DNA from 3 places in the Arthrobacter sp. E70 genome. Region 2 is predicted to be linked to each of the others. Evidence: riboswitches for the same ligand, from Rfam matches in the RefSeq annotation. Region 2 holds a riboswitch; each other region holds the start of a gene.
The links. A riboswitch is a leader RNA that binds a small molecule or an ion and turns the genes downstream of it on or off. The one in region 2 is predicted to bind cyclic di-AMP.

Region 1 (9,352 bases), on a different contig from region 2:
GAGCAGCACCAGCGGCAGGCCGGCGCGTTTTGCCCGGGCGGCCGCCCAGAGGACTGCGGCCTGGCTCTGGGCCGAATCATTGGTGGCCACAGCGATTGGTTTACGGGTTGTCATGGCCGCACTTCCTGATCTGTTCGAAGGGTCCAGTAATGGGCAGGGCACCTCCAGGCGCCCGGACCGCAGCCCAGCCATGCCGTGGTCCTGCCCTTCAAGACTGGCTCCGGGCGCGGCGGGGCTGTAGGGCCAAAAGTCACAGGACTGGATAATCCGGCTACGGCGCCAGGCCCGCCTTGGGGTCAATGTGCCGTCGGCGGTTCCCACCGGCAGCATTTGGTCAGTATGCTTACTAACGTCCTCCGAAGAGAAAGGCACCATCATGACTGAACAGAACCTGCCCGACGACGAACTGGAAGTAGTGCAGGAAGACGACGTGCTTCTCGACCAGGCGCCCGGTGCCGCCTCTTCCCTCGAACTTGATCCGGTCTCGGGGGAGCCCGACAGCTATCCGGGGGCCGCGGAGAACAACCCGGACCGCTGGCAGGAGGATCCGCTGCTGCAGGACGAGGCGGTTTCCGGCGAAGAGGAAGACTTCCTCAGCGAGCAAACCCTCCGTGATGAGACCGCCCGGGCACGGTATGAAGCCGGCGACGAGCAGGTGCCCCCGGAGGCGCCCACGCTCGGAGAGGCGGCGGCAGACGTCGACTTCGGCGAAGTGCCTGCCGGCCTGGAAGCGGACGGCAGCGACGACGAAGAGAACTTCGGGGGCTCCCCGCTCAGCGAGTTCGAGCCTGACGACCTGGAGCGCTGACGGCCACCACCCGGGGCGGCGCGGCAGGGCAGGCGAGGAGACGCCATGAAAACGAACGAACTGCTGGCTGACGCCTTCGGGCGCATCCAGGCAGTGGTAACGCAAACCCTCGACGGTCTCGATGAGGCCGCCCTGCAGCGGCGGCCGGCGGGCACCGGCAATTCCATCGCATGGCTGGTCTGGCACCTTGGCCGGGTGGAGGATGCCCAGGTGGCTCCGGCTGCCGGGCTGGAACAGGTCTGGACGGCCCAGGATTTCGTGTCCCGCTTCGGGCTGCCGCTCTCCCGGCAGGACACCGGCTACGGCCATACGGACAGCCAGGTGGACGCGGTACGTGCGCCGCGGGCTCTCCTGCAGGAATACTACGACGCCGTGCACCAGCAAACGGCCGCCGTGCTGTCAGGGCTCCGGGACTCCGACCTTGACCGCGTTGTCGACAGGAACTGGGACCCGCCGGTGACTTACGGGGTGCGGCTGGTGAGCATCCTTGCCGATTGCCTCCAGCACGCCGGCCAGGCCGCTTACGCCAAGGGGCTGCACGGAGGGAAAGTGGAACGGGCCGGTGCGTGAGCTGGTGGTCCTGGGGACTGCCTCACAGGTGCCCACGCGGGCCAGGAACCACAACGGCTACTTCCTGGGTTGGGACGGCGAAGGCCTGCTCTTCGACCCAGGTGAAGGCACCCAGCGGCAGATGATCCACGCCGGCGTTTCTGCCACCCGGATCACCAGGATCTGCCTGACCCACGTGCACGGCGACCACTGTTTTGGCCTGCCGGGAGTGCTGTCGCGGATGGCCCTGGACGGCGTGTCCCACCCGGTGCACCTGCATTACCCGGCGGCCGGCGAAGACGTCGTCCGGGCCCTTCTCTCCGTCAGTTCGCCAGGCATAGACCTGCGGCTGCACCCCCATGGTTCAGCCGGGGCGGTGGCCGAAGGCCTGGAGGTCCGGCCCCTCAAGCACCGGATCGAGACGTTCGGTTACCGGCTCACCGAGCCGGACGGCCGCACCTTCCTGCCGGAGCGGCTTCAGGCCGCCGGCGTCGCCGGACCGGACATCGGGCGGCTGCAGCGCGGGGGCAGCCTTGAAGGAGTGCCGCTCGAGGAAGTGAGCATTCCGCGGCCGGGCCAGCGCTTCGCGTTCATCATGGACACCGCGCCTTGCGCCGGCGCCGACGAACTCGCCGCCGGGGCCGACCTGCTGGTCACGGAATCAACGTTCAGCGACGACGACGGCGGGCTGGCTGAGCAATACCGCCACCTCACCGCCGGGCAGGCGGGGGAGTTGGCGGCGGCCGCGAAAGCGCGCACCCTGGTGCTCACGCACTTCTCGGCGCGGTACGGCGACGATGTCTCACTGCTGGCGGCCCAGGCGAAGGCGCGCGCCCCTGCTGCGGCGGTGGTGGCCGCGGAGGACCTGCAGCGCATCGCCGTTCCACCCAGGCGTACCGTGCCGGGATTTACGGCCCGGTCCGGGTTCACGCCCCGCGCGCCCCAGAACGAACCACGGAGATAGGGTTAAAACATGACGGCAGCAGCTGAATCCACGCTCACGCTCGACGGCAAGTTCGCCCGCGAACTGGCCGAACTCGCCGTTCCCTGGCAGGCCGAGGAAGCCCCGGCTCCGGAACTGCTGGTCCTTAACGAGGCGCTGGCCGCTGATCTGGGCCTGGACCCGGGCTACCTCCGCAGCCCCGAAGGCGTCCGGCTCCTGGTGGGCAACCATGTCCCGGACGGCGCCACACCGGTGGCGCAGGCATATGCCGGGCACCAGTTCGGCGGGTACTCACCCCTGCTCGGCGACGGGCGCGCCCTGCTGCTGGGTGAGCTGACTGACCGCAGCGGACGCCTCCGCGATATCCACCTCAAAGGCTCCGGCCGCACTCCGTTCGCCCGCGCCGGGGACGGCCGTGCCGTCGTCGGGCCCATGCTGCGGGAGTACCTGGTCAGTGAGGCCATGCACGCCCTCCGGATCCCCACCACGCGCTCCTTGGCGGTCGTGGCCACCGGGCGGCAGGTGCGGCGCGACGGGATGCTGCCGGGGGCCGTCCTGGCCAGGGTGGCGGGCAGCCACCTGCGTGTTGGCAGCTTCCAGTACGCGCGCGCAACGGAGAATATCGGCCTGCTCCGGAGGTTGGCGGACCACGCCATTGCCCGCCATTACCCTGACGCTGCGAAGGTCGAAAACCCCTACCTGGAACTGTTCCGGTCCGTGGTCTCGGCCCAGGCTTCCCTGGTGGCCCGGTGGATGCTGGTCGGATTCGTGCACGGAGTGATGAATACGGACAACATGACCATCTCCGGAGAGACGATCGACTACGGCCCGTGCGCCTTCATGGACGCATTCAACCCGGGCGCCGTCTACAGCTCAATCGACGTCAGCGGACGCTACGCCTACGCCAACCAGCCCGTCCTTGCCGAATGGAATCTCGCCAGGCTCGCCGAGGCGATGCTGCCGCTGATCGACGAGGACCAGGAGAAGGCGGTAACGCCGGCGGTGGAGGCCCTGGGCGCATTCCGCGGGCAATACAGCGCCGCGTGGTCCGGCGGCATGAGGGCCAAGCTGGGCATCCCCGAGGCCGCGGCCGCCGATGAGGCTGCCTCGGCCGTGGTGGACGGGGCAATCGCCATCCTCAAGGACGGCCCCGTCGACTACACCCTGTTCTTCCGGAACCTCGGCAAGGCTGCCCGCGGCGACCTCCGGCCCGTCCGCGGCATGGTCCTTGACCTGCCGGCCTTCGATTCCTGGGTTGAGCGGTGGCAGGCCCTGGGCCCCGACCAGGAGCTGATGGACAGCGTGAACCCGGCCTATATTCCGCGCAACCACCTGGTGGAAGAAGCACTCGCGGCCGCCACCGGGGGAGACCTGGACCCCCTGCGCCGGCTGCTGGAAGCGGTCACTGAACCCTTCACCGAGCGGCCTGGGCTGGAACGCTACGCCGAGGGAGCGCCCGAAGACTTCGGGAGTTACATGACCTTCTGCGGGACCTGAACGCAGAAGGGCGGCGGCCGGAAATCCCGGCCGCCGCCCTTCTTCGACGCGCGGTGGTTAGGCCACGCGGACGGCGGAGTAGCCGCCGAGCCAGCTGATGGAGTGTACCTCGGTGGTGTAGCCGTTGACGCCGCCGCTGACCACCTGGCCGTTGCCGGCGTACACGCCCACGTGGCCGGAGGTGATGATCAGGTCACCGGGGGCCGGGCTGCCCACCACGCTGCCGTACTGGAAGAACTGGGTGGGGGCGAGGTCGCCCACCGACTTGCCCACGGAGCGCAGGGCCTTTTCCACCATGGCCGTGCAGTCCTGCTGGACACCCAGCTGGCCGTAGGCCGATGCGAGGATCGCGGCTCCCGTGCCGGTACCGGTGGAGGCCGGGGTGGCCGAAGCGTAGGACATGTTCATTCCGGTGTTCACCGGAGTGGACGCAGCTGCCGCCGTAACGGGTGCCGGGGCGGGAGCGGGTGCCGGGGCGGGTGCTGCCGCAACGTATCCTGCCTCGGGGATCTGGATCTGGTCACCCGGGTAGATGATTGAGGACAGTCCCAGTCCGTTGGCGGACAGGACGTCGTTCAGGCCGACACCGTAGGCTGACGCGATGGCGCCAAGGGTATCGCCGGAAACCACCGTGTGGACGGTGCCGGCAGCGGCGGCCGGCGCTGCCACCTGCGCGGCGGGCTCGGCGGTGGCCTCGACGTTAGTCGTGGTGCCCGGGGCGGTTACACCTGCGTGGGCCGGCGCACCGACCCCGAACGCAATGCCGGATGCTGCTGCCACTGCGAGCGCCGGGCGGCCCAGCGAGCGGGCCTGGGACTTCGCTGTCACGGCGAGGCCCTCGAGCACAATTGAGCGGGCCGGAGTCGCGCGGTGACGGGCTGCATTGGAAATTTTTGACACGGTTGATCGCCTCTCCCATGCCTGCGGGGTGAGCTGTCGGGTTCGGGCTGGAGATGCCCGGCCGAAAGCACCCCGCAACGGACGGAGGCGCTATTCGACTTAACCCCAAGGCCTCAAGAGGCCATGGAAATGTGGTTCCCCCGTCCCTGCCAGCTGGAAACGATCGAATCCCGGGTCAGCGGCAGGGCTCGGCAAGCTGATGGGAATGTCCCGTCTGGGAGGGACACCATTCGACCATAACCCGCTCTCGGGTCAATTGTCACATTTGGATAACATGCGAGGTTTTCCTCTCGCATTAAGCAATCGTTTTGATGCGCGACTTCGCCTGTTACTGCAACGTGTTCATGCATGCCTTGGTAACGCTTCCGCCACGGTCTCCTGCCAAGCCATGCAAGCACCCGGCAGGCTTCGGAACTATGCCCCTGATCGTGACCAAGATCAAGGTCCTGAGGGGGCGCTAGGCTTTCCCTATGCCAGACGTTGAACGGTTCCGGGTGCTGCTCGAGCAGGAGCGGGAGCGGAGGTCGGCTTTGCTGCCGGCGCTCCGGGCGGATATCGCGGCGGCGAATTCAGCGCGCCAGGACTCCAACGTCGACGACGAGCACGACCCCGAAGGTGCAACGATCGCCTTTGAACTCTCCCAGGCCGCAGCGCTCCTGAAGCAGAGTTCGGCGGGGCTTGACCAGGTGGAGGCCGCCCTGGCCCGGATCGGCGACGGTACTTACGGTATCTGCGCGGTGTGCGGGGAGCCCATCGCCGAGGGCCGGCTGGAAGCCCGGCCGTGGACCCCCTATTGCATCCGGCATGCGGCAACGGGGCGTGGGCAATGAGCGGCGCCACGGACACGGTGGCCGCGGCCGCGGAATTCATCGACAGGACCCTCCAGAATGAGGGTGCCTGGTACCGGGCGGACGACGTCGGCAGCCGGCTGGGCGGGGCCCTCGCCTCCTACGGCTCATCCGTCGGGGCGGTCCGCGGCACCGTGCGCGACGCCCTGCGAAAATTCAAGGCCCTTGACCACGACGGCACGGTCATGCTTGCTTCGGCGCTCTGGGGCCAGCCTAAACCCGGAGCCCGGCCAGTGTTTGAGCGGCGCCTGGCCGCCGTCGTGCTGCTGCAATCCAAAGTCCGCGGGCTCCGGCATTCGGACCTGACCCGCCTTGAAGGGTTCCTCCGCTCCGCGCTGGCCCAGGAGCTGGTGGAGCCGATGATCGCGGACGTCCTGGTGCCGCTGCTGGCGGGACTGGGGGAACGCGAACGGCAGCGCGCCGACGTTGTCCTGGCAAGATGGCGGGAAGATCCGCAGCTGCAAGCGGCCGCGGATGCCCTTGAGAAGGACCTGACCCTGAGAAACGCACCTGGGAGATCCAATGAATGAACCGTTTGACCTCGCCCGTTTCGTCACCGCCCAAAACCGCGGTGGAACCTATGAGCAGGCGCTGGGGGAGCTGCAGGTGGGCAACAAGACCGGCCACTGGATGTGGTTCGTCTTCCCGCAGATCGCCGGCCTGGGGCGCAGCGCCATGTCCCGCACCTACGCCATCGCATCCCTGGCTGAAGCACGCGCCTATCTGGACCACGACGTCCTCGGCCCCCGGCTGCTCGAATGCGCGCAGGCCCTGACCAACCACCCCGACCGGTCCGCCGAGGATATCCTGGGCGGCATCGACGCGCAGAAGCTGCGGTCCTCCATGACACTGTTTCTCCGGGCGGCGCCCGGAGAAACAGTGTTCAAGACCGTCCTGGCCCAGTTCTTCGACGGCCAGCCGGACGAGGCCACCGACGCGCTGCTTGCCGAACAGGAAGCCGCCGGATAAGCGGCAACGGCTACGGCGTGGGGCTGCCGCCGTTGACGTTGAGCGTTTCGCCCACCACGTAGCTGGACTCCGGCGACGCGAGGAAGACATACGCGGGTGCCAGTTCGGCGGGCTGCCCGGCCCGGCCCAGGGGAGTGGACTGGCCGAACTCGGGCAGTTCCTCCTTCGGCTGGCCGCTGCTCACCTGCAACGGGGTCCAGATGGGGCCCGGAGCCACCGCGTTCACCCGGATCCCCTTCGGTGCCAGCTGCTGCGCCAGCCCCTTCGTGAAGTTGTTGATGCTGGCCTTGGTGGTGGCGTAGTCCACCAGCGTGGGCGAGGGGTTGTACGCCTGGATCGAGGTGGTGTTGATAATGGTGGAGCCCGGCGGCATGTGCGGCACCGCAGCCTTGGTCAGCCAGAACATGGCGTAGACGTTGGTCTTCAGCGTGTGGTCGAACTGTTCATCCGTGATGTCCTGCAGGTCCTTCTGGGCCACCTGCTTGCCGGCGTTGTTGACCAGGATGTCCACCCCGCCCAGGACGGCAACGGCGGTGTCCACCAGGTCCGTGCAGGCCGCAGCGTCCTTGAGGTCGCCGGGGACCTTGATTGCCTTGCGACCTGCCGCCTCAATGATTCCGGCGATCCGTGACGCGTCTTCCTCTTCCTGCGGCAGGTAGGAGAGCACGACGTCGGCGCCTTCCCTTGCGAAGGCAATGGCGGTTGCCCCGCCGATGCCGGAGTCCGCGCCGGTCACGATGGCACGGCGGCCTTCCAGCCGCCCGGTGCCGCGGTAGGTCTCTTCGCCCAGGTCGGCCTTGGGCTCCAGTTCCGCGTCCAGGCCCGGCTCGGGCTGGTGCTGCTCTGGCGGGGAGATCTTTTCGTAGGCAGTCACGGGGTTGCGGAAGGTGTACTGGTCGGTCATGCGGTCCTCCTCTTCGGCGCAAAAACTAAGCATGCTTACGTTTTCCAGCCTAGGCAAACATTCCGCCGCTGCCAAGCCGTTCAGCCGCGCCGCACCTCCACCAGCCTGACCTCGGCGAGCCGCCCGCCGTCCACGGCCGCTTCCATGTAGGTACAGGCCGGTTGCCGGCGCCGGTCCGTGGGGGAGCCGGGATTCAGCAGCCGGAGCCCCCCGGACGAGGTGGTGTCCCACGGGATGTGGCTGTGCCCGAACACCAGGACGTCCGCGTCCGGGAACAGCGCCTCGCAGCGCGGTTCGCGGCCCTTGGCCGGCCCCGTCTCGTGGACCATCGCGAACCGGACGTCGTCCAGCGTGATGCGTGCCGTCTCCGGGAGCCGCCGGCGCAGTTCCGGGCCGTCATTGTTGCCGTGGACACCCAGCAGCAACGTGCTGCGTTCCTCGAACTCATCCAGCAATGCCGGCTCCACCCAGTCTCCGGCGTGGAACACCACGTCCGCGGTTTCCACCGCGGCCCACACCTGCTCCGGCAGGTTCCTGGCGCGCTTGGGCACGTGGGTGTCGGCGATAAAAACCAGTTTCAGCGGCATACCGGAATCCTGCCACGGCTGCCCTGTTCCCGCAGGCCGCCGAGTCGTAATCTGGGGGCTGGGAGGTGATTGCCATGGAGGCAGCCCAAGGCGACCGCATCGTGGTGCACGGACGGACCGTGGGGTCCGCGGACCGGCACGGGGTGATCCTGGAAGTCCGCGGCCAGGGCGGGGCCCCGCCCTATGTTGTCCGCTTCGATGACGGGCATGAGACCGTCATGTACCCCGGCGGCGATTTCGCCGTCGAACGCGGCCACGCAACCTGACACCTGCCGGCACCTGACGTCAGGCAGCCCAGTACCCCTGGAGGGAGGCGCAGTTCCTCTGTAAGCCGGGAGTACCTGTCAGACTGAAGCCATGGAACATTTTCCGGCATCCGCTTCGTCTTCACGGCCTCCGCAGCGCACCGGTCCGCGCGACCCGGGCGATGCCTGGGTCGAGGGCGACCGCGGCCGCTACTGGGGCAGGTTCGGCGCAGCAGGTGTCCTGGCGTACGACCCCGCCAAGGGTGTCCTCCTCCAGCACCGAGCGGTGTGGAGCCACAACGGCGGAACCTGGGGGCTGCCCGGCGGGGCGCTGCACGAGGGCGAGGAAGCCGTTGCCGGTGCGCTCCGCGAGGCCTACGAGGAGGCAGCGGTCCCTTCGGAGAGCGTGGAGGTGCTCTTCACCTCGGTGCTGGACCACGGCTACTGGTCCTACACCACCGTGGTGGTGCGGGTGCGGGAATCGTTCGACCCCGTGATCAGCGATCCGGAAAGCATCGCCTTGCTGTGGATTCCGGTATCAGAGGTGGACGCCCTGGACCTCCACCCCGGGTTCGCGGCATCCTGGCCCGGGCTGCTGGACCGGCTGGACGGGCGGGCCTAGTACCCCTGGCCGTATTCCGCCGTCACCAGGATGGGCAGGTGGTCGGAGTTGCCGCGCGGAAGTGTTTCCACGCTTGCGATGTCCAGGCCCAGCGAGGTGGCGAAGTCGAAGTGGCCCTTGAATACCTTGTAGCGGGTGTAGGTGCGGCGGTTGCTGAGGGAGAGGGCGTACCCGGAGTTCTTCATGTGCATGTCCAGGTTCTTGGTGAAGAACGGGTAGTTGAAATCCCCTACCATCAGCGTCATCAAACCCCTGCCCATGCTCAGCAGTTCGGCGTGCGCTGCGTGGATCTGCTTGCGCCGCAGCGAGTTGGAGGCGGTGAGCGGCGCAGCGTGGAACGAGCCGATGACCAGTTCGTGCTGGGTCTCGTTGTCCATGACGCGGGTGCCGATGAGGCGCTCGTGGGCGGGCGCCAGTACGCGGTCGTGCATGGATTTCTTCAACGCAAAGGACTGCGTGTCCAGGGCGGTGAACCGGCTG
Region 2 (9,352 bases):
CGGCACCCATGGCCCAGTTCCGGAACCGGGCGAGCAGCGCCGTCGTCCGTTCCGGGGCGTTGGCGAGGATGGACTGCAGGGCCTCCGGCGAGGAAGTCCAGTGCTGCAGCGCCAGGGCAGCTTCCATGGGCGTGGTGGCATCATGAATGGACATGCCGTTGGCGTGCAGCTCCGAGACGATCTGCACGGCCCGCTGGGCGAACGCCGGCTGCAGGCGGACCAGCTCCGTGTAGCTGCGGCCGAGGCCGGCAGGGTAAATCCCCACAACGTCCTTCAGGCACCCGACGGGGAGGTAGTAGCTGACTTCTCCCGCCGAAGGCGTGCCGTTCGGGGGAGCGGCCGGGTGCACCAGCGCCAGCTCCTGCAGGGACCCGAGGATCTGTTCGATGGTGGCCAGGGACGAGCCTTTGATCAGCTTGCGCAGGCCTTCCGCTGACGCGCTGTGCCCGGTATCCGTGTTGGTGCACAGGTGGAGGGTTTCCAGGACCTGCATCTGCGGCCGGTTGAGCCGCTCCAGTGCGCGCTGCACGCTGACCCGGGAACTGGCCCGGGCAGCCAGTGCAGGGAAGTCCGGGACGGCGGGGGAGATCAGGTCCGGCCGCGCGGCGAAGAGCGCCCGCAACGAATCGTCGCTGCGTGCCTCCAGGTCCTTGCCAAGCGCGCGTATAAGGGACATCAGTCCAACGTTACCGCCGCTGTGGCTTTCCCGCCCGGCGCCGGGCGGCTACGCCGTCCAGGACCAACAGGAGCATCAGCACGAAGGCCGCGGGCAGGCCGTAAAGCGCGGCGTAGGTGACCCAGGTGGGGGCCACTGCCCCGGCGAAGGCATAAGCCATGACCGCTCCCACGGCTGCCAGGGAAAGCACGGCAATCACGGCGGCGAGGATGGTTAGGGGCCGCCGGTATCGTGAGAGAGTCATGGACGTAACGGTACCGCGCAGTGCGGCCGAAGGCTGAACTGTGCAGATAACGTTCAGCGGGGCGGCTGGAAGCGTGATTGGCCCACCCGGCAGGTAACCTTGAAGGATACAGACCAACACGGTTTGAAGTTGCCATACCTTGAACCCGCACAACAGGGCGGACGCGGTGGCAGCCGGCCGTGTCTCATGACAGCAGAACGAAGAAGGTTGATTACGTGCCTACCGGCAAGGTCAAGTGGTATGACAAGGACAAGGGCTTTGGGTTCCTCGCGGGCGAGGACGGCCAGGAGGTATTCCTGCCCAAGTCGTCGCTGCCCGAGGGCGTAACGGAGCTCAAGGCCGGCACCCGCGTCGAATTCGGCGTGGCCGATGGCCGCAAGGGCGCCCAGGCCCTGGGGCTCCGGGTCCTGGACAAGACGCCGTCCATCGCCAAGGCCAAGCGTCCCAGCGCCAAGGACCTCGCACCGCTGGTGCAGGACCTGGTGACCGTCCTGGACAACCTGTCCGGGACACTGTCCAAGGGCAAGTACCCGGACGGGAACAAAGGCAAGGCAATCGCGGCCGCCCTTCGCAAGGTTGCCGACGAGCTGGACGTCTAGCCGCCCATGAACCCCGAAGCTGAACAGCCGGGCACACCCACGCAGGAGCAGGCTGCCAAGACTCCGGCCAGGAGTGCGGCCAAGGTTCCTGCCAAGCGCAAGGCTGGCGTGCCCGTTTGGCGCACCGGAAAGCCTGATGCCTTCCTGGCCGCCGCCGTTGACACCGCCCGCAGCGCGATTGAGGGCATCACGGCGCCGGCCACGATCGGTCCGCACCTCGCCGCCAAAAGCGAAGGGGACCGCCTCGTGACGCACCTGTTCGAGTCGCGGCTTCCGGGATACGTGGGCTGGCAGTGGTATGCGGTGCTGACCCGCAACTCCCGCTCCAAAGCGGTGACGGTCAGCGAGCTGGGGCTGCTGCCATCCGAGGATTCGATCCTGGCCCCGGAATGGGTGCCGTGGGCCGAACGTGTCCGGCCCGAGGATGCGCAGGACGAGGATGCGAAGAACGAGGATGCGCAGGAACCGGAGCAGGAGCAGGAATCGGACGTCCGCGAAGCAGGGGAAACCACAGCGCGGGATGCGGAGGGGTCTGCCTCCGCTGCGGAAGATGCCCCGGCGGCTGACGGTAGCGGCGAGCCGACGGACGACGACGGCCCGCAGCCAGGAGCCTAGCGCGCCTGACCCAGGGCAATAGGAAACGGCGCCGTCCGGGAGAACCCGGGCGGCGCCGTCGTCCGTTAATGCTGGACTACTTGCGCAGTTCGCCCACCACGAAGTCGATGCTGGACAGCAGCGCCGAAACGTCTTCGGGGTCAATGGCAACGAAGGTGGCAATGCGCAGCTGGTTGCGGCCCAGCTTGCGGTAAGGCTCCGTGTCCACGATGCCGTTGGCGCGCAGGACCTTGGCCACCGTGGCGGCGTCCACCGAGTCGTCGAAGTCGATGGTGGCGATGACGTTGGAACGCTCGTCCGGGTTGGAGACGAACGGCGTCGCGAACTCCGAGGCCTCCGCCCAGGTGTAGATCCGGCCCGCGGAATCGGCCGTGCGGGCAGCAGCGAAGTCCAGGCCGCCATTGGAATTCAGCCACTGCACCTGCGCATCCAACGTGACCAGGGTGGACAGCGACGGCGTGTTGTAGGTCTGGTTCAGGCGGGAATTGTCGATGGCGGTCTGCAGGTCCAGGAAGTCCGGGATCCAGCGTCCGCTTTCCTTGATCCGTGCGGCACGTTCAATGGCGGCCGGGGAGAAGAGGCCCAGCCAGAGGCCGCCGTCGGACGCGAAGTTCTTTTGCGGGGCGAAATAGTAGACATCACTTTCGGCGACGTCCACGTCCAGGCCCCCGGCTGCTGACGTGGCGTCCACGAGCACCAGGGCGCCGTCATCCGCACCGGCAACCCGCTTGACCGGCGCGGAAACACCGGTGGACGTCTCATTCTGGGGCCAGGCGTAGACGTCCACGCCGGCTTCGGCCACCGCTTCGGGGCGGGTGCCGGGATCCGACGTGATGATGGAGGACGTATCCAGGAACGGCGCCTTGTTCGTGGCAGAGGCGAACTTCGAGCCGAACTCGCCGAAGGACAGGTGCTGGGCCTTCTTCTCGACCAGTCCAAAACTGGCGACGTCCCAGAAAGCCGTGGACCCGCCGACGCCAAGGACTACTTCATAGCCTTCGGGCGCGCGGAAGAACTGGCTCAGGCCATCACGGACGGAGCCGACCAGGTTCTTGACCGGGGCCTGCCGGTGCGAGGTGCCGAGGATGGTTTTGGACGCTGCGGCCAGGGCATCGATCTGTTCCTGCCGGACCTTTGACGGGCCGGCCCCGAAACGCCCATCCTTGGGCAGGAGGTCGGCGGGAATCGTGATGCTGGTTTCGCTCACAGGTGCTCCAATTCGGCGGTGACATAGCTTCAGTCCGGGATATCGGGCCGGACAGGTGGTGGCAGCCGGCCGCCGGGTGGCAGCGCAGGCCCTCCCCATTCTGCCTGAACAGCTGTAGGGGCGGGAGCCGGGGCCGTCATAGTCCAGCCAATGAGACGTGCCGGTACGGCTATTCGGACAAAGTCAAAATAGGCTAAGCTGTCCTCCGGACCACGCCGCGGGAAGAGGCGATACGGTGGGACAACGCAAGGTACTGCGCTCGAGGAGCTGAGCTGGATGACGGATCTGATCGACACTACGGAGATGTACCTCCGGACCATCCTGGAACTCGAGGAAGAAAACATCGTCGCCCTTCGCGCCCGCATTGCCGAGCGGCTGCGCCACTCCGGGCCCACCGTCTCCCAGACCATTGGCCGGATGGAACGCGACGGGCTCGTGGTGGTATCCGGCGACCGGCACCTGGAACTTACGGAGACGGGCCGGAAGCGCGCCACCGAGGTCATGCGCAAGCACCGGCTGGCGGAGCGCCTGCTGGCCGACGTCATCGGCCTGGACTGGGCCTACGTCCACGACGAAGCGTGCCGCTGGGAGCACGTGATGAGCGAACGGGTGGAGCGCCGCATCTATGAAATGCTGGACCACCCCACGGAATCGCCCTATGGGAATCCCATCCCCGGGCTAGCTGAACTGGGCGGGCCGCCAGCTCCCGGTTTTGCCGACGGCGCGATCAGCCTGCTCGAAGCCATGAAGAACTACGGCCCCTCCTCCGGCGTCACCGTCAGCCGGCTGGCAGAACCCATCCAGGTGGAACCGGAACTCCTGGCGCAGCTCGACGAAGGCGGAATCCGGCCCGGCGCCGTCGTGGCCCTGGAACGAGTGGGCGATTACATCTCCGTGCGCGTGCCGGGGATCGAGGGTGCGCTGGAGCTGCCGCCGGAGGTGGCAGCACACGTCTTTGTTGCCCTCCAGTAGGACTGCTTCGGGAAGGCTTGGCGTACCCCATCGGGCTGCGCCCATGCAAAGATAACGGAATTGTTACTTAGGGACTTAAGGCCCTATAGTTGAACCAAGCGTTGATACTTAAGCGTTACCTGATCCGGAGCCGAGCTCTGCCAGCGGATCAGGAGCACGAGTCGTAACTGGCAGAGGCGGGGGAACCACAACCGGCAGCGGGGGACTGCCTTGGGGTGAAGTCCGTCAGCAGCAAGCCTCTCCAGTGAAGGATCCTCCGGGGATACCTCTGTGCGGAAGCTTGCTTACGGCGGACCGGGTCTTTGAACTCTCTGACCCGAATCCGACAGCTAACTCCGCAGGCTTACCCAGAGAGGAACCCCACTTGACCATGCAGACCTCCCGGGGCCGCCGCCGCGCGTCCGGCCCCGCTTCGACACCCCGGGTCGTCGAGGTTGTCGCCGCGGAGCGCCCCCGCGATCCGCACCGCGACGCGCGCCGCCGCCGTGGTCCCTTTCGGCAGGTTACGGAGTTTGCCGCCGCCAGCGGAATTGGCCAGAAGGCCGGCATCGCCCTTGCCGCCAGCGGTATCGCCCTGACGGTTGCCATGCCTGCCACCGGTCCCGTCCTCGCCACTGACGCCGCGGGGGCCGCCCCCGTTGCAGCTTCCGCGGTCAGCCCGCAGCCCCAGATTTCCGCCGATATAGGCGCCCAGGTCGACTTCAGCCGCTCCGCCGTTGTCACGCAGGCAGATCCTGACGGCAAGCTCAAGCAGCTGCTCAGCGCGCAGTCCGCCGGCTCCGTCAGCCGTGCCGCCTCGGCGGGCACACTTGCCGCACCCCTGGCCTCCCTGGCCACCGCCTCGCCGTTCGGCTACCGGGTGAGCCCTATCACGGGCGGCTCCGGAGATTTCCACCGCGGACAGGACTTCGTGGCCCAGTGCGGGACCTCCGTCCTGGCCGCTGCCACGGGGACCGTGACCTTTGCCGGCTGGCACGAGTTCGGAGGCGGAAACCGGGTGGTCATCGACCATGGCAACGGCCTTGAGACCACCTACAACCACCTCTCGTCCTTCAACGTCAAGGTGGGACAGACCGTCTCCCGCGGTGAGGTTGTCGCCTTGAGCGGAACCACTGGCGCCTCCACTGGTTGCCACTTGCACTTTGAGGTGCAGGTCAACGGCGAAGTGGTCGACCCGATGGGCTGGCTCTAGGAAAATGACCGTCCACTCTCAGTTGCCGGTCACGGTCCGTGATCTGAATGTGACATTCGGTCAAAACTGCTGTACCGTCTAACTCGCGTCAACTTTTCCGAAGTTGACGCTCTTGAGTGGATTGCCTAACTCTGCCACCGCTCAAGGTCCGTTCGCATTTCATCGTCTGGCAGGGGCGGGGGAACCAATTTTGGCCTTCACTTCGAAGGCCTTGGGGTTAAGTCACGAGCTTCGCAGGAAGCAGTGTGGCCGGGTGACTCCCATCCGAATCCGACAGCTCACCTCGCAGGCATTGGGAGAGGCTACCTTCGTGTCTTCACGCCACACTTCTGCGCGCCACCGTGCGCAAACGGTTCGCAATAACCCCCTGGACTCCGTGTCCAAGGCTGTTAGTGCCAACGCCGGGACCGTAGGCCGCCAGGCTGCCGTTGTGGCAGCTGCTTCCGGCCTCATCCTGAGCATGGGACTGCCGGCCACCGCAGCGGACACCACCGCTGGTGTCTCCGCCTCCACCGAATCCGGCTCTTCACAGACCGCTCTCGCTGTCACCGCTGCGCCCACCGCCACGGTTTCCTTCGAGCGTCCCGTGGTCAAGACCACCGCCGCTCCCAAGGTGGAAACCATCCGGACCCAGTCCACCGCGGCAGACCGCACCGCCGGACAGGATGCCCCCGGAGCCGCGAAGGCAGCGGAGACCGTTTCTTCGGCAGCAACCTCCGGAATTGCAGCGATCGCCTACACCGGCATCGGCCACTCGTACGTCTGGGGCGGCACCAGCCCCGTGACGGGCTGGGACTGCTCCGGCTTCACCCAGTGGGTCTACGCGCAGGCCGGCATCAGCATCCCCCGCACGAACGCGTGGACCGCGATGAAGCCGACTTCCACCCCGCAGCCTGGTGACCTTGTCATGCAGAACGGTGGCGCGCACGTCGGCATCTACGTCGGCAACGGCATGATGATCAGCGCGCTGAACCCCTCGCAGGGAACTTTGCTGCACGCCGTGACGGCTACCGGCTCCTCTTCCTTCTTCACCCTGAACTAGTTCTTCGACCCCCGGGTCCAAGGGCTTTTTCTTTGCCCCCAAGCTTTTCGCTCAACACCACATCCCCGTTCGGGATGCGCCGGCGTACCCCCAAGATGCCGGCGCGTCCACACCCCTCGGACAAGCCACAGCGGTCCTGAGGAAAAACGAAAGAGAGAACTGATGACGACTCGTGCTACCGCACGGCACCGCGCCGAGGTCACCAAAACCAATTCGATCGCTGTCATTGCCAAGGCTGTCAGCGACAACGCCGGCGGCATGGGCCGCCAGGCTGCGGTCATCGCCGCCGCATCCGGTCTGGTCCTGACCAGCGGCATCGCGGCCAACGCTGCTGACGCCAACGTCAAGCGTGATTCCGCCCCCGCATCTGCGCTGGAAGTCGAATCCGTCGTTGACGCGCCGATCTCCGCAGCCTCTACGATCGCCATCAGCTACGAGAAGCCTGCCGTGACCACCACGCCTGCTCCCGTGGCCGAGCCCGAGCCCGAGCCCGAGCCCCAGGTACAGGTCCAGGAAGCCGCGGCTGCGCCGGCCGCCCCGAAGGTCACTGCCAAGACGGCTTCCACTGCTGCTGCCCCCACTTCCCAGGGTTCCGCCAGCGGCAAGGGTGCGGCCATCCTGTCCGCCGCCTACGCCCAGCTTGGCGTCATGCAGGACTGCACCATGCTGGTCACCAACTCCCTGGCGGCCGTCGGCATCCACTTCCACGACTGGCCTGCCGGCTACCTGTCCCTGGGCCGCACCGTGAGTGCCTCCGAAGCCCAGCCCGGCGACCTCATCTACTACGCCGACGGCGGCGCAGGCATGGCGCACATCGCTGTGTACGCCGGCAACGGCATGGCTGTCCACGGGGGCTACAACGGCAACCAGACCGTTGTCTTCAGCGCGAACGTTGGATCCGGCCCGGTCTTCATCCGCGTCAGCTAAGCATTTTCGATCGCCGTCCCGGCCACAAACCGGACGCCGCATATCCAGGGACCTCCGCCGCCAGGCGGGGGTCCCTGGCGTTTTAGCGCTGCTGTCCGGCCGCGCACCGGTGCAGGATGCAGTTCCCTCCTCCGCCCTGGATGTGGCGCCGATTACCTCATATTGCATTTCTCTGTTTACTCTTGTGGTGTCGATCCATAGCCCGGACATGCCGAGGGCAGCCGGCCCTCGTGCCCCTGACGGGTGCGGCCGTGAAGAGGTACGTGCATGCGCACTCTCGTTCTGAATGCTGGATATGAACCGCTGGCGGTTGTTACGTTCCGCCGGGCGCTGGTGCTTGTGCTGACGGGCAAGGCGAGCGTGGTGGCCGAAGGCGACGATCCCGTCGTGGGCCCCACGGATGTCCTGGGGCGCCCGTCCGTGATCCTCCTCAACCGCTACATCCGCCCCCGATACAACCACTCCACGGCCGTGAGCCGCCGGGGGGTGCTGCGCCGGGACGGACACAAATGCGCTTACTGCGGAAAAGCCGCACACACCATCGACCACGTCCACCCGAAGTCCCGCGGCGGCGCAGATTCCTGGGAAAACCTGGTGGCGGCATGCCTGCGCTGCAACAACGTCAAGGGCGACCACACCCCCTCCGAGATGGGCTGGACACTCCGGTTTGTCCCGGAACCGCCGCATGGAACCATCTGGCAGATCAAGGAACTGGAGAAGCCGACGCCGGCCTGGGATCCCTTCCTGCTGCCTGAACGCGCTGCCTAAACGCGCTGCCTCCGTCGCTTCTGCCGGGACCGTGCCGGTGGCTACAGTGGGGGAGTGGAAGAACGCCGCTGTGACTTTGATGCCGTAATCCTGGCCGGCGGCCGGTCCTCGCGCTTGGGCGGGGTGCCCAAGCAGGCGCTGGTCTTTCAAGGCTCGTCCCTCCTGGAGCGGTCCCTCGCCGCGGCAGCCGGCGCTGGCCGCACCGTGGTGGTGGGCGACACCACGTCCGTTCCGGCCGGAACCCTGCCGGCGGGTCTGCTGGAGTGCCGTGAGGAACCCGCCTATGCCGGCCCTGCCGCTGCCATTGCCGCGGGCCTGTACGCCTTGGCGGAAGCCGGGGCCAATGCCCCCTACACCCTGGTCCTGGCCTGCGACATGCCGCTGGTGTCCGAAGCCGTCCCGGTGCTGCATGCCGCCCTGCTGGCGGCCGCCGGCACGCCGGGAGCCATGGCGTGCGGCCCGGACGGAAGGGCCCAGCCGCTCACCGGTTTTTATAGCACGAATGGGTTAAGAAAGGCCGCCGACGAGCTGGCCGCCCGTGACAGGCTGGTCAACGCTTCGGTGCGGGCGCTTCTTGCTAGTCTGGACGTGCAGCTTGTCACAGTCCCCGCCGGTGCCACCGCCGACGTCGATACCTGGGATGATGCTGCCGCGCTGGGGGTCGCCGCCGGGACCGGGGCGGAAACCCAGAACCGGCGCGGGCGGAGCTAACGTGGGAGGCAAGTCGTGAAAAGCCAGGACGAAACACTGGAAGAGTGGTGCAGGGCCCTGCTCCAGGCGTACAACCTGGAGGACGTCCAGGTGGACATCAACGCCGTCCTTGCCCTCGCGGGCGTCGCCGCCCATTCCGTGGTCCGGCCCGCCGCGCCCCTCACGACTTTTATTGCCGGTTTTGCCGCCGGGCAGGCGGCGGCTTCCGGGGGCGAAGTAGACAGCGGCTCCATGGAGGCGGCCCTGGCCGTGGCCCGTTCGCTCGCCGCCGACTATGATGCGGAATCCGCCGGGACTCCCGGCGGATGACGCAGGAACCCCACAGCGAAGCGGGGGCGCCGCAGGGGACAACTGAACCACAGCACGCCCCCCACCATCTTGCCCATACCTGGGCGGAGG
Region 3 (9,352 bases), on a different contig from region 2:
TGGCTGCCGGGACGGTGTCGTGGCAGCACGCGAAAGTGGTCGTGGATGAAAGCGACGGCCTCAGTCCTGCCGGCGCAAGGGAGCTGGTGGAGCACTTTTTCGACCCCGACGCTCCGAACCCGGCCCGCGGCGCGGCCCCCGGGAAGCTGGTCCCGTCACGGTTCCGGGCCAAAGCCCGCGCCTGGCGCGAACGCCACCACCCCGAGTCTTTGGAGAAGCGGCACGCCAAAGGCGCCGCGGACCGGCGGATGGAGTACCGGCCCGACCGGGACGGCATGGCCCGGATCACGCTCCATCTGCCCGGCGACACCGCCAGCGCGATCTGGAACCGCACCACCGCCATCGCCCGCGGCCTCCAAAGCCCCGACGAACCCCGCACCATCACCCAACTCCGCCCCGACATCGCCGCCAGCGTGCTCCTCGGCGCGGGAAACGCCGTGGAGCCCGGCAACCAGGACCTCGGCAACGTGCCCACACCCCGGGCCGATGTGCTGGTGATGGTTCCGGTGTTCTCCGCCCTCGGCGTCACCGACGAACCCGCGATCCTCGACGGCCACGGACCGATTCCCGCCTCGATGGCCCGCAAACTTCTCGCTGACGGCGCCGACTCGTTCTACCGTGTCCTCGTCGACCCCAGGGACGGGGCACCGCTGGAGATCGGGCGGAAGAGCTACCGGCTCACGGAGGCCATCAAACGCTGGATCAGGATGCGGGATGGAAAGTGCACCTTTCCCGGCTGCAGCAACCGCACCCTGGACAACGACACCGACCACCTCACCGCCTGGCAACACGGCGGCACCACCGGCGCGTCCAACCTGGGACAACTCTGCCCGAAGCATCACCGCCTCAAACACAACAGCGGCTGGACCCCCACCCCCGCCACCACCAAGGAGCCACCAGGCTGGACCTCACCCACCGGCCGCACCTACCCAGCGGAACAACACGACCCCGAACCAACCAACTGGCCTTATTGGATGATGTCCGATTGGATGATGTTCGCCGCCGGCCCAGCTGAAGATGCCAGCCCCGGGGACGTCCCGCAGTGGGAACCGGAGGACGACACACTCATCGACCCCGGCGACTTGTCACCCGACGACCCACTCTGGGCGGAATTCTTCACAAAACCATTTGCCCTGTTGACGTGTTAGCTCTGCCCCGATCCGCGCAGGTCTGTCCCGCCAAGCGGTTGGTCACCTGCGTCCGCCCGGCCCTGCGGGGGTGCGCGCGTCTTCCCCCGCCTCCACCGTGAGCGGTCCACGAAATCCCGACACCCGTCGTCGGACTTTCCCCTTGCCTGCGCATCCGGCTAGATTCATCAGCAAGATGACGAATCCACAGACTCCGATCCACGCAACCGCATACTGGACCACCGCCAAGGAGCACGGCGAGCTCCGGTCCGAGGAAGTGCCTGCCCCCGGCCCGGGGGAAGCCCTGGTCCGTGCCCTCTACTCGGGCATCAGCAAGGGCACCGAGATGGTGGTCCACGCCGGTTCCGTCCCGCCACGTGTCGCGGAGGAAATGCGGGCGCCGCGCCAGGAAGGGCAATTCCCGGGCCCGGTGAAGTTCGGGTACCTTTCCGTGGGCGTTGTGGAGGAAGGGCCTGAGGGCTGGAAAGGCCAGCGCGTCTTCTGCCTGAACCCGCACCAGGACCGTTACGTGGTTCCGGTCGACTCCCTGACTAGGATTCCATACGACGTTCCGTCCCGCCGGGCCGTCCTCACCGGCACCGTCGAAACGGCGGTGAATGCGCTGTGGGAAGCCGGGCCGCGCCTGGGCGACCGGATCGCCGTCGTCGGCGCCGGCCTGGTGGGCGGCATGGTGGCCACGCTGCTGCGCACGTTTCCGCTGGCCCGCCTCCAACTGGTGGACCTCGATCCCGGGCGGAAGCAGTTGGCGGACACCCTGGGCGTGGACTTCGCCCTGCCGGCCGACGCCCTTGCCAACTGCGACATCGTCTTCCACTGCTCAGCATCCCAGGAGGGCCTGGAGCGCAGCCTGCAGCTCGTGGGCGACGAAGGCGATGTCATCGAAATGTCCTGGTACGCCAACCGGGAGGTCACCGTGCCGCTGGGCGAGGACTTCCATGCCCGGCGCCTGTCCATCAGGGCGAGCCAGGTGGGAATGGTGGCGCGCGCCCGCCGCCACCGCCGGACCAACGCCGACCGCCTGGACCTGGCCGTTTCACTGCTCAAGGATCCCGTCTTCGATGCCTTCCTGACCGGTTCATCTGCGTTCCAGGACCTGCCGGACGTGGTGCAAAGCCTGTCCCACGGCACCCTGGAAGCCCTGTGCCACGTCATCGACTACTCCGCAGACAGCGTCGCCGAAAACCAAGCCAGCAACGATTCCGCTCCCGAAGACCCGAGGTAAATATGTTCAGCCTGACCGTCCGCCGGCATTTCATGATCGCCCACAGCCTTCCCCGGGAAGCTTTCGGCCCCGCACAGGCCCTGCACGGGGCCACCTTCGTGGCCGAGGTGGCCTTCCGCCGTCGCGCGCTGAACTCCGACGCCATCGTCCTGGACATCGGTGCTGCCGGAACCATCATTGAGGAAGTGCTCGCCGGCCTGAACTATCGCAACCTGGACGAGCACCCCGACTTCGCCGGCAAGCTCACCACCACGGAAGCACTGGCCGAGTACATCGCCCAAGCAGTGTGTACCAAGATCAAGGACACCGAGGACGGCCCCGAGCTTGCGGGAATCGACGTCACCCTGCGCGAGAACCCTGACGCCTGGGCCACCTACTCCCTGGACCTCTCCGCCTGACCATGCGCCCCATCCGGCTGCTGGTCCCCGGCAACATCCAGCACAGCTCAGGCGGCAATATCTACAACGCCCGGCTGGTTGCGGGATTGAAAGCGCTTGGGGAGGAGGTGGAGGTGGTCGCCGTCGAGGGCGGCTGGCCAACTCCCAGTGCCAAGGAACGACGCCGGCTGGGCGGACTGCTCGGGGCCGGGGAGCCGGCAGCGGGACGCGGGCCGGCGGTGGTCATCGTGGACGGGCTGGTCGCCGTGGGTGCCCCGGACGAACTGGAGTTTGCGGCAAGGGCCGGCCGGGAAACATGGGTCCTGGAGCATATGCCCTTGCCGGAAACTTCGGACCCGGCCAGCCTGGAGCGCGAGGCCCGGGCACTCCACGCCGCCACCGGGGTGATCTGCACCAGCACCTGGGCCGCAACCAAGCTGGCGGAGCGGGGAATCACCGGCAGCGGCGTTGCCCTTCCGGGGGTCGAGCCCGCGCCGGAAGCCAACGGTTCCAACCCACCTCACCTGGCCATCATCGCCGCCCTGTTGCCCAACAAGGACCAACTTCTCGCCGTGGAAGCCCTGGCCGGGATCCAGGATATGGAGTGGACGGCGGCGCTGGTGGGCTCCGACCAGGCGGACCCCGACTATGCCGGCAAGGTCAAGGCCGCCATCGCGGACTTGGGATTGGAACACCAGGTGCAGTTGACCGGTGAAGTCACCGGCGAGGCGTTGGAAACCGAATGGGCGCGCACTGATTTGAGCCTGCTGGTTTCCCGTAACGAGGCGTTCGGCATGGCGGTCACCGAATCTTTGGCCCACGGCATCCCTGTACTGGTGCGCGAGGGCACTGGCGCGGTGGAGGCGCTCAGCCTTGCAAAATTGGCCGCGGCCGACGGCGGTCCCAGGCTTCCGGGGGCTGCGGTGGCACTTCCGGAAGGGGCACAGGAAAGCCCCCGGCTCTTGGCCGGTGTCCTGCGGCGCTGGCTTGGGGATCCCGAAACCCGGCGGACCTGGCAGGCGGCTGCTTTGGATGCGCGGACCAGGCTTCCGGACTGGAACAGGACGGCAGAGACCGTGCTGCAGTTGCTGGCGGGCCCCGAAGGGAAAGGCTAGAGCCCGGTCCGGTGCGCGGCGAAGAACTCCCGCAGCAGCACGGCGCATTCGTCCTCGCGGACTCCCGGATAGACCTCGACCCAATGATTGAGGCGGCGCTCGCGCAGGATGTCGAACACCGATCCGGCGGCGCCGGCCTTCTCATCCCAGGCGCCGAAGACCACCCGGGGAATCCGGGCCAGGACAACCGCGCCCGCGCACATGGCGCAGGGCTCCAGGGTGACAACCAGCGTGCAGTCGGAAAGCCGCCAGCCGTCACTGCTGCCGCCGCCGGCCCTGGCCCGCTCCCGGAGCCGCTCGGCCGCCTCCCTGATGGCAACAACCTCGGCGTGGGCCGTGGGGTCTCCCAGTTCCTCGCGCTGGTTGCGTCCGGAACCCAGCACATCGCCGTCGGGCCCTATCACCACGGCCCCGATCGGTACATCATCGGTGCTGAGCGCCCGGCGGGCCTCCGCCAGGGCGAGCCCCATCCAGGCGTGGTGTTTCTTTTCGGGCAACGGCATGGCTCAATGATAGTTTCGGGGATACTCAGGTTACTTACCGATGCCGGGAGGCACCATGGACACTCTTCGGGACCGTTTGGGTACGTGGTTCAAGCCGTACGCGGCGCTGGTCCTTCCCATCCTCGTGGGCGGCGTGATCATCGTGTCCCTGGCGCTGCTCGGCGCCGAGGTCTACGACGACGTGGTGGACTCTGCAGGACTGGCCAACCTGGACAAACCTGCCCTGGCATACGCGGAAACCCTGAGGAACCCCGGCCTCAATGCCACAGTCACCGGCTTTACGAATATTGGCGGCGGCGTCGGCATGCCGATCCTTGCCAGCATCCTCACCGCCTGGCTGACCTTCCTTAGCCGCAACTGGCGCCCCCTTATCCTCGTTGGGGGCGCGGCCGCAGCGTCCATCGCGGCCACCACATTCGGAAAGAAGCTCGTGGGCCGCACCCGGCCGGACCACGCCGACGCAGTGCCGCCGTATGAGGATTCACCCTCGTTCCCCAGCGGCCATACCCTGAACACCACTGTGGTGATCAGCCTGATCGTCTACCTCATTTGCCTCCAGTTCAACGTGATGTGGACCCGCGTCACGGCGATCACTGCTGGGACCCTCTTCATCATCGCCATGGGCCTGAGCCGGGTGTTCCTCGGTCACCACTGGCTGACCGACGTCATGGCCGGCTGGATCCTGGGGTTCGCCTGGGTGGCCATAGTGATCCTGGCGCACAGGCTGTTCCACTTGGTCCGGCGCCGGGAGCATGCCGGTGCGCCGCCGTCGTTCGACCGTCCCGTGGTCCGCGACGTGGTGGCCCAGGAACTGCACGACGGCGGTACTTCCGGCCCCGGGCAGAGTACCGGCGGGTGATAGTTTTGGTGGATGCGCACTCTCGTTGTTGACCACCCGCTGGTTGCCCACAAGCTCACCGTCCTGAGGGACAAGAACACGCCGTCACCGGTCTTCCGCCAGTTGACGGAGGAGCTGGTCACCCTGCTGGCCTACGAGGCTACCCGCGAGGTCCGCACCGAGCCCGTCACCATCCAGACTCCCGTCAGCACCACCGTCGGCACGGCCTTCACGAAGCCCACGCCTTTGGTGGTCCCCATCCTCCGGGCCGGCCTGGGGATGCTCGAGGGCATGACCAAGCTGGTTCCCACCGCCGAGGTGGGCTTCCTGGGAATGGCCCGGGATGAGGAAACCCTGGACATCATCACCTATGCGGAGCGCCTTCCGGAGGACCTGACCGGTCGGCAGGTCTTCGTCCTGGACCCCATGCTGGCCACCGGCGGAACCCTGCGCGAGGCCATCAAGTTCCTGTTCAAGCGTGGCGCGTCCGATGTCACCTGCATCTGCCTGCTGGCGGCACCCGAAGGCCTCGCCCGGCTGGAGGAAGAGCTGTCGGGCGCCAACGTGCACATTGTCTTGGCATCCATCGACGAGAAGCTCAACGACAAGTCGTACATCGTTCCCGGCCTCGGCGACGCCGGGGACCGCCTCTACGGCATTGCCGGGTAGGCTGCAACCCTTTTCCAAACAGGGTCCCGCCGCTAGCCTGTGCGGATGGACTGGAAACTTGAACTTGTCTACGTCCCCGTGTCCGACGTGGACCGCGCCAAGGATTTCTACGTCAACCAGGTGGGCTTCAACGCCGACTATGACGAGCGGCCCTCGGACGACATCCGCTTTGTACAGCTGACGCCGCCCGGCTCTGCCTGCTCCATCTGCATGGGCGAGGGGCTTCTGGACGCCCCTGCCGGCACAGGAACCACCCTTCAGATGGTGGTTGACGACATCCAGGAAGCGCACGACCACCTGCAGAACAACGGGGTGGATGTCAGTGATATCGAAGTGCTGCCCTGGGGCCACTTCGTGTACTTCTCCGATCCCGACGGCAACAAGTGGTCTGTCCAGTACATCCCGTGGCGGAACGCGGGGCAGCCGGCAGCTGAATCAACGCGGGCTGATTAACGCGGAGAGCAGCCCGCATCCGTGGATGCGGGCTGCTGCCGGTGCCGGGTTTCGCACCTGCTCACAGGTGCGGGATTCCTAGTACCAGTTGTGGGCCAGGTGGAAGTTCAGGGCGCCACAGGGAGAGTCGTAGCTCTTCTTGATGTAGTCCAGGCCCCAGTTGATCTGGGTGCGGTAGTTGGTGAGGTAGTCCGCGCCGGCGCTTGCCATCTTTTCGGCCGGCAGGGACTGCACGATGCCGTAGGCCCCGCTGCTGGCATTGGTGGCGGTGGTGGTCCAGTCCGATTCCTTGGTCCACAGGGTCTTCAGGCACTGCATCTGGTCAGCACTCCAGCCAAAGGATGCCAGCTGGCTGGCCGCGTAGGCCTGGGCGCCGGCAGGATCGTTGACCGCGACGGCGGGAGCAGGCTCGGGTGCGGGGGCCGGAGCGGGTGCCGCCTCAACGGGGGGAGTGGACGGGGCCGGGGCAGGTGCCGGTTCGGCCGCCTGGGGTGCCACGCTGATCGGCGCAGGAGCGGGGGTTGCTGCCGGATTTGACCGGATCTCGCTCTTCTCGATGCTCATTTGGGCGTCGGAAGCGGCTGTGGAAGAGTGGGCCTCGGTGGCCGACACCGGGACGATGCTGCTGGTCGCCTGGCCCGCGGCGCCTACGCCAACCAGCACGGCGCAGGATGCCGCAAGGATGGCGGCCCGCCGGCCGAGTGTGCTCTTCTTGGCCGCCTGGGCCTTGGCCCGGTGTTTTGCCTTGGACTGCAGGCAGGGTTCTGCCGTGTTTTTGGACATGGTTGATCGCCTCTCACACCTGCGGAGTTAGCTGTCGGGTTCGGATGAGGGCATCCGGCAGCACGGAATGATCACATGCTGCTTAACCCCAAGGGCAGTCAATGCCCGGGACGGTGGGTCCCCCGCCTCTGCCGTTGCTCAAGCGGAATCCGGGAAGTGGCAGAGCTTGGCGTCAACCCGGGATTGCGGTCCGAACGCGGGCCGCACTTAATCGACGGTACAGGAAGCCTGCGCTTAAGTCACATTTAGGTAACGGAAGTCACGATGAATGGCGCGTCGCGTTGCCAGCCGTTATCAGCCGTCCTTATCCGTGGTGCCTCTGGGCCTGCTACTTTGTCAGCGCATAGACCGTGGAGTTGCCCACGGTCCGGGACTGGAAGTTGGCTTGGACCCACGCGGCCACCTCTGAGGTGCCGCCCCGGCCGCCTAAGCCGCCGCCCATGCCACGGGCCCCGCCTTCGATGAAGTAGCTGATCTCACCCTTGGCCACCATGTCCTGGAACTGCGCGAGCGTGGGGTAGGGGTCCCCGCCGTTCCAGCCGCCCAAGGCGATCACGCTCGTGTTGGAGGCCAGTTCCAGGTTTGCTGCCTGGGATGCGCCGGAGACGATAGCGGACCACTTCGTGGTGGTGGCGGACAGGAGGGCGGTCAGCGCGGTGTCCGGCGTTCCTTCGCCGGGCCCGCCAGCCATACCACCGCCGGCCATACCACCGCGGGCGGTACCACCGCCGGCGGGGTCACCGAAACGGGCCAGGCCGGCAGCACCGGCAGGGCCCGACGTCGGGATGGAACCGGAGTGCGCCGTGGCAGCGGTTGCCAGCGTCCATGCGCCCGTTCCGAGGCCTCCTGCCAGCAGGGACACCACGACGACGGCGGCGGGTCCGGCATGGCGGAACCGGCCGGCAGTCCCCATGCCGTCAACGCGGAGCAGGATCGCGGCCGTCGCCAGGACGCCGAGGACAATGGCGGTGATGCCCAGCCACGGGAGCCAGGACGCATCCCGGACCAGCAGCACCGCTGACCACATTGCCGTGGAGAGCACGGCGACGGCCAGCACGATCCGGGCGGGCCAGTACGCCCGCCCGCGCCATAGTTCAATGGCTCCAATGCCCGCCAGGGCCGCGATCGCCGGGGCCAGGGCCACGGAGTAGTACGGGTGGACGATGCCGCTCATGAAGCTGAAGACGCCCGCCGTCACCAGGAGCCAGCCGCCCCACAGGATCAGGGATGCCCGGCTCAGGGAGGTACGGGCCTCGCGTCGGGTGAACCATAGCCCCGCGGCCAGCAGGATCAGGGCGGCGGGCAGCAGCCAGGACACCTCGCCGCCGAAGCTGGTCCCGAACATCCGCAGAAGGCCGGCGGCGCCGCCGAATCCGGTGTTGCCGCCGCCGAAGCCCTCCGTCCCTCCCGGCGCGCCCGCACCTCCGCCTAAGCCCGCACCTCCGCCTAAGCCCGCGCCGCCGCCGGGCATGCCTTCACCCGACCCGGTGATGCGGGCCAGGCCGTTGTAGCCGAACGTGAGTTCCAGGAAGCTGTTGGTGGTGGACCCGGCCATGTAGGGCCGCGCCGAGGCCGGCGTCAGCTGGAAAAGCGCCACATAGCTGCCAGCCACCACGACAATTCCGCCGAGTGCGCCCAGCAGGTGCACCATCCGGCGTCCGAGTGTGGTGGGGGCCGCCCAGAGGTAGGCGAGGCCCAGCGCCGGAACAACCAGGAAGCCCTGCAGCATCTTGGTCAGGAACGCCAGGCCGATCACGGCACCGGCCGCGGCGAGCCATTTCCAGCCCGCCCGCTCGACGGCGCGGATGGTGAAGTACGCCGCCAGCACCAGGCACAGGGTGAGCAGGGCATCCGGGTTGTTGAACTTGAACATCAGCGTTGCCACGGGCGTCAGCGCGAGGGCGCCGCCGGCCAGCAGGCCCGCTGCCGGTCCCGAGGCGCGCTTGACGGCCAGGTAGAGGAAACCGACGGCGGCAACCCCCATGAGTGCCTGCGGAACCAGCATGCTCAGTGGGGAGAATCCGGAGATGCGGCCCGCGAGGGCCGGGATCCACAGTGCGGCGGGCGGCTTGTCCACGGTGATCGCGTTGCCGGCATCGAGCGAGCCAAAAAGGAAAGCGGTCCAGTCCTTCGTGCCGGCCTGGATGGCGGCGGCGTAGAAGGAGTTGCCGTAGCCGGTGGCCGCGAGGTTCCAGAGGTACAGGACGGCTGTGGCCAGCAGGAGGCCGGCGGCGGAGGGCCGTA

Region 1: another riboswitch for cyclic di-AMP. It lies ahead of AC3IMC_RS02955 (LysM peptidoglycan-binding domain-containing protein); the one in region 2 lies ahead of AC3IMC_RS17170 (M23 family metallopeptidase).
Region 3: another riboswitch for cyclic di-AMP. It lies ahead of AC3IMC_RS13385 (aggregation-promoting factor C-terminal-like domain-containing protein); the one in region 2 lies ahead of AC3IMC_RS17170 (M23 family metallopeptidase).

What each region holds. Positions count from the first base shown of each region.
Region 1 is NZ_JBYQFR010000002.1:200,980-210,331, reverse strand. It holds gene AC3IMC_RS02980 (universal stress protein) at 1-114, opposite strand, end outside; gene AC3IMC_RS02975 (hypothetical protein) at 377-808, shown strand; gene AC3IMC_RS02970 (mycothiol transferase) at 854-1,378, shown strand; gene AC3IMC_RS02965 (ribonuclease Z) at 1,371-2,321, shown strand; gene AC3IMC_RS02960 (protein adenylyltransferase SelO) at 2,331-3,797, shown strand; gene AC3IMC_RS02955 (LysM peptidoglycan-binding domain-containing protein) at 3,855-4,697, opposite strand; cyclic di-AMP (ydaO/yuaA leader) riboswitch at 4,701-4,891, opposite strand; gene AC3IMC_RS02950 (TraR/DksA family transcriptional regulator) at 5,168-5,527, shown strand; gene AC3IMC_RS02945 (DNA alkylation repair protein) at 5,524-6,075, shown strand; gene AC3IMC_RS02940 (DUF1810 domain-containing protein) at 6,068-6,514, shown strand; gene AC3IMC_RS02935 (glucose 1-dehydrogenase) at 6,525-7,418, opposite strand; gene AC3IMC_RS02930 (metallophosphoesterase family protein) at 7,499-8,005, opposite strand; gene AC3IMC_RS02925 (DUF1918 domain-containing protein) at 8,080-8,271, shown strand; gene AC3IMC_RS02920 (NUDIX domain-containing protein) at 8,363-8,872, shown strand; gene AC3IMC_RS02915 (endonuclease/exonuclease/phosphatase family protein) at 8,869-9,352, opposite strand, start outside.
Region 2 is NZ_JBYQFR010000015.1:20,521-29,872, forward strand. It holds gene AC3IMC_RS17140 (helicase-associated domain-containing protein) at 1-676, opposite strand, end outside; gene AC3IMC_RS17145 (hypothetical protein) at 687-920, opposite strand; gene AC3IMC_RS17150 (cold-shock protein) at 1,136-1,519, shown strand; gene AC3IMC_RS17155 (DUF3027 domain-containing protein) at 1,526-2,134, shown strand; gene serC (phosphoserine transaminase) at 2,211-3,341, opposite strand; gene AC3IMC_RS17165 (iron-dependent transcriptional repressor DtxR) at 3,618-4,313, shown strand; cyclic di-AMP (ydaO/yuaA leader) riboswitch at 4,463-4,673, shown strand; gene AC3IMC_RS17170 (M23 family metallopeptidase) at 4,684-5,505, shown strand; cyclic di-AMP (ydaO/yuaA leader) riboswitch at 5,634-5,811, shown strand; gene AC3IMC_RS17175 (C40 family peptidase) at 5,882-6,547, shown strand; gene AC3IMC_RS17180 (NlpC/P60 family protein) at 6,710-7,474, shown strand; gene AC3IMC_RS17185 (HNH endonuclease) at 7,742-8,242, shown strand; gene mobA (molybdenum cofactor guanylyltransferase) at 8,297-8,953, shown strand; gene AC3IMC_RS17195 (DUF6457 domain-containing protein) at 8,969-9,262, shown strand; gene AC3IMC_RS17200 (molybdopterin molybdotransferase MoeA) at 9,259-9,352, shown strand, end outside.
Region 3 is NZ_JBYQFR010000009.1:125,185-134,536, forward strand. It holds gene AC3IMC_RS13345 (HNH endonuclease signature motif containing protein) at 1-1,148, shown strand, start outside; gene AC3IMC_RS13350 (zinc-dependent alcohol dehydrogenase) at 1,324-2,370, shown strand; gene AC3IMC_RS13355 (6-pyruvoyl trahydropterin synthase family protein) at 2,373-2,768, shown strand; gene AC3IMC_RS13360 (glycosyltransferase family 4 protein) at 2,771-3,862, shown strand; gene AC3IMC_RS13365 (nucleoside deaminase) at 3,859-4,365, opposite strand; gene AC3IMC_RS13370 (phosphatase PAP2 family protein) at 4,421-5,224, shown strand; gene upp (uracil phosphoribosyltransferase) at 5,237-5,872, shown strand; gene AC3IMC_RS13380 (glyoxalase superfamily protein) at 5,918-6,325, shown strand; gene AC3IMC_RS13385 (aggregation-promoting factor C-terminal-like domain-containing protein) at 6,404-7,108, opposite strand; cyclic di-AMP (ydaO/yuaA leader) riboswitch at 7,114-7,273, opposite strand; gene AC3IMC_RS13390 (glycosyltransferase family 39 protein) at 7,437-9,352, opposite strand, start outside.